One region of the Rahnella aceris genome, then DNA from elsewhere that is predicted to be linked to it. Evidence: predicted binding sites of a transcription regulator. Region 1 holds the regulator's gene; each other region holds the start of a gene.
What was found. The regulator PurR, encoded in region 1, represses purine synthesis genes. The targets are predictions, from matches to a motif close to CANGCAAACGTTTGCNTG.
Positions count from the first base shown of each region.

Region 2: a site for PurR is predicted at 1,821-1,838, ahead of purE (5-(carboxyamino)imidazole ribonucleotide mutase). Genes of this name have one in related genera too.
Region 3: a site for PurR is predicted at 1,238-1,255, ahead of purM (phosphoribosylformylglycinamidine cyclo-ligase). Genes of this name have one in related genera too.

Region 1 is NZ_JAADJV010000001.1:1,892,972-1,896,252, forward strand. Features, by position in the region: gene GW591_RS08545 (C40 family peptidase) at 1-227, shown strand, start outside; gene cydH (cytochrome bd-I oxidase subunit CydH) at 393-563, opposite strand; gene purR (HTH-type transcriptional repressor PurR) at 817-1,842, shown strand; gene punR (DNA-binding transcriptional activator PunR) at 1,879-2,784, opposite strand; gene punC (purine nucleoside transporter PunC) at 2,921-3,281, shown strand, end outside.
Region 2 is NZ_JAADJV010000001.1:2,477,747-2,481,027, reverse strand. Features, by position in the region: gene ybbP (putative ABC transporter permease subunit YbbP) at 1-36, shown strand, start outside; gene purK (5-(carboxyamino)imidazole ribonucleotide synthase) at 182-1,246, opposite strand; gene purE (5-(carboxyamino)imidazole ribonucleotide mutase) at 1,243-1,752, opposite strand; gene miaE (tRNA-(ms[2]io[6]A)-hydroxylase) at 1,933-2,565, shown strand; gene lpxH (UDP-2,3-diacylglucosamine diphosphatase) at 2,677-3,281, opposite strand, start outside.
Region 3 is NZ_JAADJV010000001.1:2,459,018-2,462,298, reverse strand. Features, by position in the region: gene purN (phosphoribosylglycinamide formyltransferase) at 1-99, opposite strand, end outside; gene purM (phosphoribosylformylglycinamidine cyclo-ligase) at 136-1,173, opposite strand; gene upp (uracil phosphoribosyltransferase) at 1,406-2,032, shown strand; gene uraA (uracil permease) at 2,112-3,281, shown strand, end outside.

The sequences.
Region 1 (3,281 bases):
ATGCGGCTCCGGTTAAACGCGGCGAACTTGAAAGCGGTGATCTGGTGTTCTTCAGAATCAATAACCGCGGCGCAGCAGACCATGTTGGTGTTTACGTGGGGAACGGCAAGTTTATTCAGTCTCCAAGAACGGGCGAAGACATTAAAATCACCTCTCTCGGCGACGATTACTGGCAAGATCATTATGTGGGTGCACGCCGGGTAATGACGCCGAAAACGATCCGATAATAAACAATTCGTTAAGTCTGAAGTTTCGCTAATCAGCCATTGAATAGCATTTAACGAAGAGTTTCTGCAGGGAAGAGTATCGGCGGTAACGGCCACTGCGTAAAATTGAAAAGGGCGATTCCTGTAACAGGAATCGCCCTTTTTTATGGCGGATCACTTACTGAATCAGTTCATCACCGCAGTGAAACTGAAAGCGATAATCATAAGCAAAGCGCATACCGTGGTGATCAACGATAATTTCAGGTTGCTGTCCATCAAACCCCCCTTTCGGATCAAATTGTGGCATTTTTTAAGCCACACTAATTGTGTGCCAACGCATTTTCGCATAATTAACATTTAAAATCTTGTGCTGAATGACAATGTATCCCTGAGAATTTTACTTCCACTTTCCTGCATTATAAGAGAAAATTGTCGGTTAACACGCCTGTGTGCCGGTTGATTTCACCCGAGAGCATTTCACGCCTCATTCTGAAGAATCCACCCAACGATTTCACTGCCCTTTTAGAAGCCAGCAGTGAGATCCACGCAAGCAAACGATTAACATAATGCTAACGTGCTGAAACACGTGAGTTCAGGAGTCATTGTTTACATGGCAACGATTAAAGATGTCGCAAAGCGCGCTGGCGTTTCCACTACAACCGTGTCGCACGTCATCAATAAAACACGTTTCGTCGCCGAAGAAACCAAAGAAGCGGTTCTCCTTGCAATCAAAGAGTTACATTACTCGCCGAGTGCTGTAGCCCGCAGTCTGAAGGTCAATAACACCAAAACGATCGGTCTGCTTGCCACCTCCAGCGAAGCGCCCTATTTTGCCGAAGTGATTGAAGCCGTAGAAAACAGCTGCTTCTCCAAAGGCTATACGCTGATTTTGTGTAACTCGCATAATAATCTGGAAAAACAACAAGCCTACCTGCAAATGCTGGCGCAAAAACGCGTCGATGGCTTGCTGGTGATGTGCGCGGAATATCCTGATGAGTTGCTCAATATGCTCGAGGAGCACCGTTCGATCCCAATGGTGGTCATGGACTGGGGCGAAGCGCGTAAGAACTTCACCGACAGCATTATTGATAATGCTTTCGAAGGGGGTTACATGGCCGGGCGTTATCTGATTGAACGCGGTCATCGTGATATTGGGGTGATCCCGGGCCAACTGGCACGTAATACCGGCGGTGGCCGCTTCCAGGGTTTTGTGAAAGCACTGACTGAAGCCAATATTCCGCTGCGTGACGAATGGGTGGTTCAGGGCGATTTCGAGCCGGAATCGGGCTATCAGGCGATGCATAAAATTCTGATGCAGAAGCACCGCCCGACTGCCGTATTCTGTGGTGGCGATGTGATGGCAATGGGCGCAATCTGTGCCGCAGACGAACTGGGCCTGCGCGTTCCTCAGGATATTTCCGTGATCGGTTACGACAATGTGCGTAACGCCCGTTACTTCTCCCCCGCGCTGACAACCGTGCATCAGCCGAAAGAACGTCTGGGTGAAATGGCCTTTACCATGTTGCTGGACAGAATTGTCAGTAAGCGTGAAGAGTCTCAGACCATTGAGGTGCATCCGAAACTGGTCGAACGCCGTTCCGTAGCCGATGGTCCGTACCGCGATTACCGCCGTTAACAGATATCGAACGCCTGCAGATGCAGGCGTTTTTTTCTAATCACGCAGCCATTCCTGATTCATGGTTTCTGTATCGCCCATATATTCCAGCAACCAGGCCAGCGAGGGTGACGGATTGCTTTGATCCCACGTCAGGCAACACGGGCTGTCGGGAAACGTATTTTCCAGCGTCAGCACCTGCAACTTTTTCTGTTCTATCCACGGCGTGACGCGATGAACCGGCATCATACCCACGCATAAGCCTTCGGTCAGGCATTCCAGCGCACAGGTCCAGTCTGGCACGACCAGCCGCCGCTGGTTATCAAGCGTCCATGTATCCCGCTTAGGCAATGTCCGGGAGGTGTCTTCCAGACAGAGTGCAGGATAAGGCCGCAACTCATCATCATTCAGCGCGCCGGATAACTGAGCCAGCGGATGTTGCGGGCTGACGACGCAATGCCAGTCCATAAATCCCATGTCACGAAAACTGAAGCCCCCGCCAACCGGTATCGCGCGTGTAGCACCGATCGCCACGTCTGCCCGCCCGTCAACCAGCGCATCCCAGACACCATTAAACACTTCTGAGTGAATAATGAGTTCGGTGTCCGCAAAATGGCGGTAGAAATCGAGCACCAGACGCCGTGTCCGTGCGGGTTTTACAATCCGGTCAACCGCCACACGTAATTCGCCGCGCCAGCCGTTCGCCACCTGCTGACACTGCCGGCGCGTGGCTATCATTTTTTTTGTCAGAATCCGCGCTTCATCGACAAAAACCTTTCCCGCAGGCGTCAGTACCACGTCACGATGGCGACGTTCAAACAACGGCACGGCCAGCCACTGCTCAAGCTGACGGACGGTATAGCTGATAGCAGAAGGTACGCGGTGCAAATCTTGCGCTGCCGCACTAAAACTACCTGTTCTTGCCACGGCATCTACCACTTCAAGGGCGTATTCTGACCACATAATTCAGCCTTCAATATTTTTGATAGCAGAGTGCAAATATTAGCGTTTCACAAGCCTGTTATCAAAGCGTTAAACTCCGCCTCCGGTATGTAATCTGCATCACATCATCTGCAATAAATAAATTAATGAGACGATAATGAAACCCTCCTTTGGATTTATGCTCTATCTCGCGGGACTGAGCATGCTGGGCTTTTTAGCCACTGATATGTATCTGCCTGCGTTCAGCGCCATGCAAACCAGTCTGATGACCAGCCCCGGGATGATCAGCGCAAGTCTGAGCATTTTTCTCGGCGGATTTGCTCTCGGTCAGTTGTTATGGGGGCCGTTGTCAGACAGGATCGGCCGTAAACCGGTATTGCTTCTTGGTCTGACACTGTTTGCGGTCGGTTGTCTGGGCGTTATCTGGGTTGAGAATGTACGCGCCCTTCTGGCCCTGCGCTTCTTACAGGCGATGGGCGTTTGTGCCGCCGCAGTCACCTGGCAGGCAATCGTTGTTG
Region 2 (3,281 bases), 580 kb from region 1:
CGGGGGCGGGCGTTGTTCCGGCAATACGACTCGTAGTTTCTAAACTCCTCCCCCTGCGAAGGGGGAGGCAGGGAGGGGGTTTTAATGGCTAACTGTTTGTCAAAGCACACTTTAACTATGAGATTTTGACCTTAATACCCCACCCCAACCCTCCCCTTCGCAGGGGAGGGAGCCGATCAAATCAAAGCTTTTCAACTGCCCATTCAATCCCGCTGGCGTATTCTTCCGGCAGCATCGGGACCAGTGCGTTGAGATTGTCTTTCAGCAGGCGGACGCTGGCGTCGTTGAGATTCAGGTGTCCGACTTTACGACCCGGACGCACGTCTTTCTCGTACCAGTGCAGATTGACCAGCGGCAGGCTCAGCCATTTTTCTGACACATCCGTGCCAATCAGATTCACCATCACTGACGGTGTGCTCACCACCGGTTTCGGCAGCGGCAGACCAAGGATGGCGCGCAGATGCATTTCAAACTGACTGTAAGAGGCGCCGTTCTGTGTCCAGTGCCCGCTGTTATGCACACGCGGTGCCAGCTCATTGATCAGCAAACCTTCGCTGACCACGAAACACTCCATTGCCATCACGCCGACATAATTCAGTTCGTTCATGATCGCCGACAGCATGTTTTCTGCCTGCTGTTGCAGGGCGGCATCCGGCTGCGGCAGCACAACACTGGTGCGCAGAATGCCGTCCTGATGCAGGTTATGGGTCAGCGGATAAAACACGGTTTTACCATCGTGACCGCGCGCGCCCACCAGCGAAACTTCACCGGAGAAGTTGATACCCTGCTCAACGATGCATTCGCCATAGCAATCCTGCGGCAGCGTATTTTCTTCACCAGAACGCAGACGCCACTGACCCCGGCCGTCGTACCCGCCGACGCGACGTTTCACAATCGCCAGTTGGCCAAGCCGGGAGAATACCTGCGGCCATTCGGCGGCATCGGCCAGCAATTGCCACGGCGCAGTCGCCAGACCGAGCTGGTCGAGCAACTGTTTTTGCGTCAGGCGATCGGCCAGACGCGGGAAAATGTCGCGGTTAACGAACGCATTGTGCGTCGCCAGTTCGCGGGTCAGTGCCGTTTCCGGCCAGCGTTCGATTTCAGCGGTGATCACGCTTTGCTGATACGGCACGGCTTCCGGTTCAGCATCAAGGCCGACAGGATAGACGGCGATGCCCAGCGGTTCACCGGCCTGACGCAGCATTCGGCCTAACTGGCCGTTTCCGAGTACGCAAACCGGTTTCATGCTTCCTCCCGCGGGTCGGGATTATTCAGCACTTCGTCAGTTTGTGCGGTGCGCCACGCGGCCAGGTTTTTGGCAATCTCAGCATCGTGCAGTGCAAGAATCTGTGCCGCCAGCAATGCGGCGTTTGCGGCACCGGCTTTACCAATCGCCAGCGTACCGACCGGAATACCACGCGGCATTTGCACAATGGAATAGAGACTGTCGATGCCACTGAGTGCAGCACTTTGCACCGGCACGCCCAGCACCGGCACCAGCGTTTTCGCCGCCAGCATGCCCGGTAAATGCGCTGCGCCACCGGCACCCGCGATGATCACATCAAAACCGTTAGCGGAAGCCTGCTCAGCGAAAGTAAACAATTTGTCCGGCGTACGGTGAGCGGAGACGATATCGACATGGAAAGGAATATTCAGCGTTGTGAGGACGTCGGCGGCGAACTGCATGGTCGCCCAGTCACTTTTAGACCCCATAACGATGGCGATTTTTGCCGGGGTAACGTTGGATGACATGTCTGTAAAGCTCCTGTGATTCGGAAATAGAAACTGCGAGGGCGCAAATGATAGCACGCTCCGTGAGGGAGGAAAACGGTTGCGTCGCCGGAAAACGGCGCATTTTTGATGAGAAGTTGGCGGCAGATTTGTATAATCCAAACCAATATATTAATGACAAACTTCATTGGAAACTGATTTATGACGCAGGCTTTACTGGCACCGATTTATGATTTTCTTCACTGTGAAACACCCGCTCTGTGGGTGGATGTGGCGCTGGAAAATCAGACGGTGATGCTGATCGACCACGCTAACTGTGAAAAGAAAGCGGCGGCCACGGCGATGAGCCTGATGACCAAATATCTGGATCGCACCGAGCTGCTGTTTTGTGCGGCGCGTCTGGCGCGTGAAGAGCTTCATCACTTCGAACAAGTGGTGGAAATCATGCAAAAGCGCAATATTACTTATACCCAGCTTTCCCCCTCGCGCTACGCCAGCGGTATGATCAAACATACCCGTCATCACGATGATCTGAATATTCTGGTCGACCGGCTGATTATCGGGGCGTACATCGAAGCGCGATCCTGTGAGCGTTTTGCCAAAATTGCGCCGCATCTCGACGAAACCTTGTCGCGTTTTTACACCTCATTGCTGCGTTCAGAATCACGGCATTTTGCCGATTATCTGGCGCTGGCGGAGCAATATGCCGGAACGGATATCAGTGAGCGGGTAGAGGAGTTTGGCAGGATTGAAGCGGAACTGGTCCTCACGCCGGACGAACAATTCCGCTTCCATTCAGGCGTACCCGTTACCCTTCATACTTCGGGCTGCTGATGCGTTGACTGCACTCATTCACCCCGGTCACTTAGTCAGCTAAGCTCCCAGGGATTCATGAGCTTGTCGCCTTCCAGCAACTCAAATTATTTTGGGTAACTTTGAGGTGACTCAAAACGGGAAGCTGATCAGCTCGACGTTATCGGCGGTGACTTTCACCATCGAGCCTTCTTCGTGCCATGCGCCGAGTACCACGCGGTGGCCGGTTTTATTTTCCAGCGGCACATCGTGAATTGCCGGACGATGGGTGTGACCGTGAATCATCCACTCCACGCCTGCCATCTGCATTTCGCTGACCACCGCCTGCGGGTTCACATCCATAATTTCCAGTGATTTGCCCTGATTCGACGCCTTGCTGTTGGCGCGCATTCTGGCAGCAATGCCCAGTCGCCATTTCAGCGGCAGCATCAGGAACAGTTTCTGGATCAGCGGATTGTGGACTTTTTTGCGGAAGTTCTGATACGCGACATCGTCGGTGCACAGCGTGTCACCGTGCAGGATCAGGACGCGGCGGCCATACAGTTCCAGCACTTTTTTCTCCGGCAGCAACGTCATCAGGCTGTCGCGGGCGAAACGTCTGCCGAGCAGAAAATCGCGGTTGCCGTGAATGAAGAAGCAGGGCACACCTTGCTGGTGTAACTGATTTAGGGCCGCCGAGATTTCAGCGTGAAGCGGCTGCGGATCATCATCGCCAATCCAGGCTTCGAACAGGTCAC
Region 3 (3,281 bases), 570 kb from region 1:
CGCACTGAGTGTTGCGTTAATTCGTCCCTGCTGGCAGGCATCAATCAGGGCCTGTAAATTGCTCCCCTCGCCCGATACCAGAACCACAATCCTTTTCATTTTGCTACCCGTCTTCAGTCAGTTGATTTACTGGTTTTATTCAATAACCACGCGTTCAGCGGAGTCAGAGGCTTTAATGTAGCCAATTTTCCACGCTTTTTCGCCATTATCGTTCAGTAATGCAATCGCCTGATCGGCCAGTTCTGCCGGAAGTGCCACCAGCATGCCCACACCACAGTTAAAGGTGCGGTACATTTCGTGACGGCTGACATTACCGGCGGTTTGCAGCCAGGTGAAGACATCCGGCCACTGCCAGCTTGATTCGTCGATAATCACCTGCGTGTTGTCCGGCAATACACGTGGGATATTTTCCCAGAAGCCGCCACCGGTCAGATGGACGATGCCGTGAACATCCACGTTTTCGATCAGGTTCAGAATCGATTTCACGTAAATTTTGGTTGGTGCGAGCAGGTGATCGGCCAGCGGTTTGCCTGCCAGATCGGTGGTTTCCGGGTCAGTCTTACTGACTTCCAGAATTTTGCGCACCAGAGAATAACCGTTGGAATGCGGGCCACTGGCGGCCAGGCCGATCAGCACATCCCCGTCAGCCACTTTGCTGCCGTCGATGATTTCTGATTTTTCCACCACACCCACGCAGAAGCCTGCCACGTCGTAATCTTCGCCGTGATACATGCCCGGCATTTCAGCGGTTTCACCACCGACTAACGCACAGCCAGACTGTTTACAGCCTTCTGCGATACCGGTGATCACGCTGGCGGCAGTATCGACGTCCAGTTTGCCGGTGGCGTAATAGTCGAGGAAGAACAGCGGTTCAGCGCCCTGAACGATTAAATCGTTGACGCACATCGCGACCAGATCGATACCGATAGTATCATGGCGTTTCAAATCCATCGCCAGACGCAGCTTGGTGCCAACGCCGTCGGTACCCGAAACCAGTACGGGTTCACGATATTTTTGCGGCAGCGCGCAGAGGGCACCAAAACCGCCCAGTCCACCCATCACTTCAGGGCGGCGAGTCTGTTTTACTACACCTTTAATGCGGTCTACCAATGCGTTACCGGCATCGATATCTACGCCTGCGTCTTTATAGCTGAGAGAGGTTTTGTCGGTCACTGCGAAGTCCCCACGGCGGTTTGGGTTGGTGGTTGAAGAATAAAGCGGGGCAATTCTAACAGTGGAAGCAAACGTTTGCGAGCGCCTTATTCGATGATGAGTTTTAGGCTGTCTATACTCTAACCGGGTTACTGATGATCCAGATCAGGCTATTTGGTATGGCGTTCAAAAAAAATGGCGTTATAATCTCGCGATTTTTTTTTGCAGCTCAACCACCTTAGGAGAATAAATAATGAAGATCGTCGAGGTGAAACACCCGCTGGTGAAACACAAGCTGGGCCTGATGCGTGAAAACGACATCAGCACGAAACGTTTTCGCGAACTGGCTTCTGAGGTGGGAAGTCTGCTGACGTATGAAGCGACTGCTGATTTAGAAACTGAAAAAGTGACGATCGAAGGCTGGAATGGCCCGGTTGAAATCGATCAGATTAAAGGCAAGAAAATTACCGTAGTGCCTATCCTGCGTGCCGGTCTGGGCATGATGGAAGGCGTACTGGAACACGTTCCGAGTGCGCGTATCAGTGTGGTCGGCGTGTACCGTGATGAAGAAACCCTCAAGCCTGTGCCGTATTTTCAGAAACTGGTTTCTAACATTGAAGAACGTCTGGCACTGGTGGTTGATCCGATGCTGGCGACGGGGGGGTCTATGATTGCCACCATCGACCTGCTGAAAAAAGCCGGCTGCCAGAGCATTAAAGTGCTGGTGCTGGTTGCCGCGCCTGAAGGGATCGCCGCTCTCGAAGCCGCACACCCGGACGTTGAGTTGTACACCGCCTCGGTGGATCAGGGACTCAACGATAAAGGCTACATCATCCCGGGGCTCGGCGATGCGGGCGACAAGATATTTGGTACGAAATAAATAAGCGTTTAGCCGACTAATCAGTCGGCTTTTTTTTGCTCGTCATATACAACATCACACCATTGAGAGGATCACATTCATGACCCGTCGTGTCATCGGGGTAAGCGAACGTCCGCCATTGCTGCAGACGATTCCCCTGAGTTTCCAGCATCTGTTTGCCATGTTTGGTGCCACCGTCCTGGTGCCCATTCTGTTTAAGATCAACCCGGCAACGGTGCTGCTGTTCAATGGCATAGGGACTTTGCTGTATTTATTTGTCTGTAAAGGGAAAATACCGGCTTACCTTGGCTCGAGCTTCGCGTTTATTTCCCCGGTGCTGTTGCTGTTACCGATGGGGTATGAGGTGGCGCTCGGTGGTTTTATTGCCTGCGGGCTGTTGTTCTGCCTGGTGGCGCTGATTGTTAAGAAAGCCGGAATTGGCTGGATTAACGTGATATTCCCGCCTGCGGCGATGGGCGCAATCGTTGCCGTCATCGGACTGGAACTGGCGGGCGTGGCGGCGAATATGGCGGGTCTGTTACCTGCCGAGGGCGCGGCGGTGGATTCCACCACCATTACCATTTCGCTGGTGACACTGTCTGTGACCATTCTGGGGTCCGTGCTGTTCCGTGGTTTCCTGGCGATTATCCCGATCCTGATCGGCGTGCTGGTGGGTTATGCACTGTCGTTCTTTATGGGGGTGGTGGATGTCTCAACGATCGAGAATGCGCACTGGTTCGCGCTGCCAACCTTCTATACGCCACGTTTTGAATGGGTCGCCATCCTCACGATCCTGCCTGCGGCGCTGGTGGTTATTGCCGAACACGTCGGGCATCTGGTTGTGACGGCAAACATTGTGAAGAAAGATTTACTGCGTGATCCGGGCCTGCACCGTTCGATGCTGGCAAACGGTTTGTCGACCGTGTTGTCCGGTTTCTTCGGCTCAACGCCAAATACCACGTACGGTGAAAACATCGGCGTCATGGCCATCACCAAGGTATACAGCACCTGGGTTATTGGCGGCGCGGCCATTCTGGCTATTCTGCTTTCCTGTATCGGCAAACTGGCGGCAGCCATCCAGGCTGTGCCGGTACCGGTGATGGGCGGCGTTTCATTGCTGCTTTATGGTGTGATTGGTGCATCCGGTATCCGCGTGCTGATTGAATCGAAAGTGGATTACAATAAAGCACAAAACCTGATCCTGACCGCAGTGATCCTGATCATCGGTGTCAGCGGCGCGAAAATCCACATTGGTGCAGCGGAGCTGAAA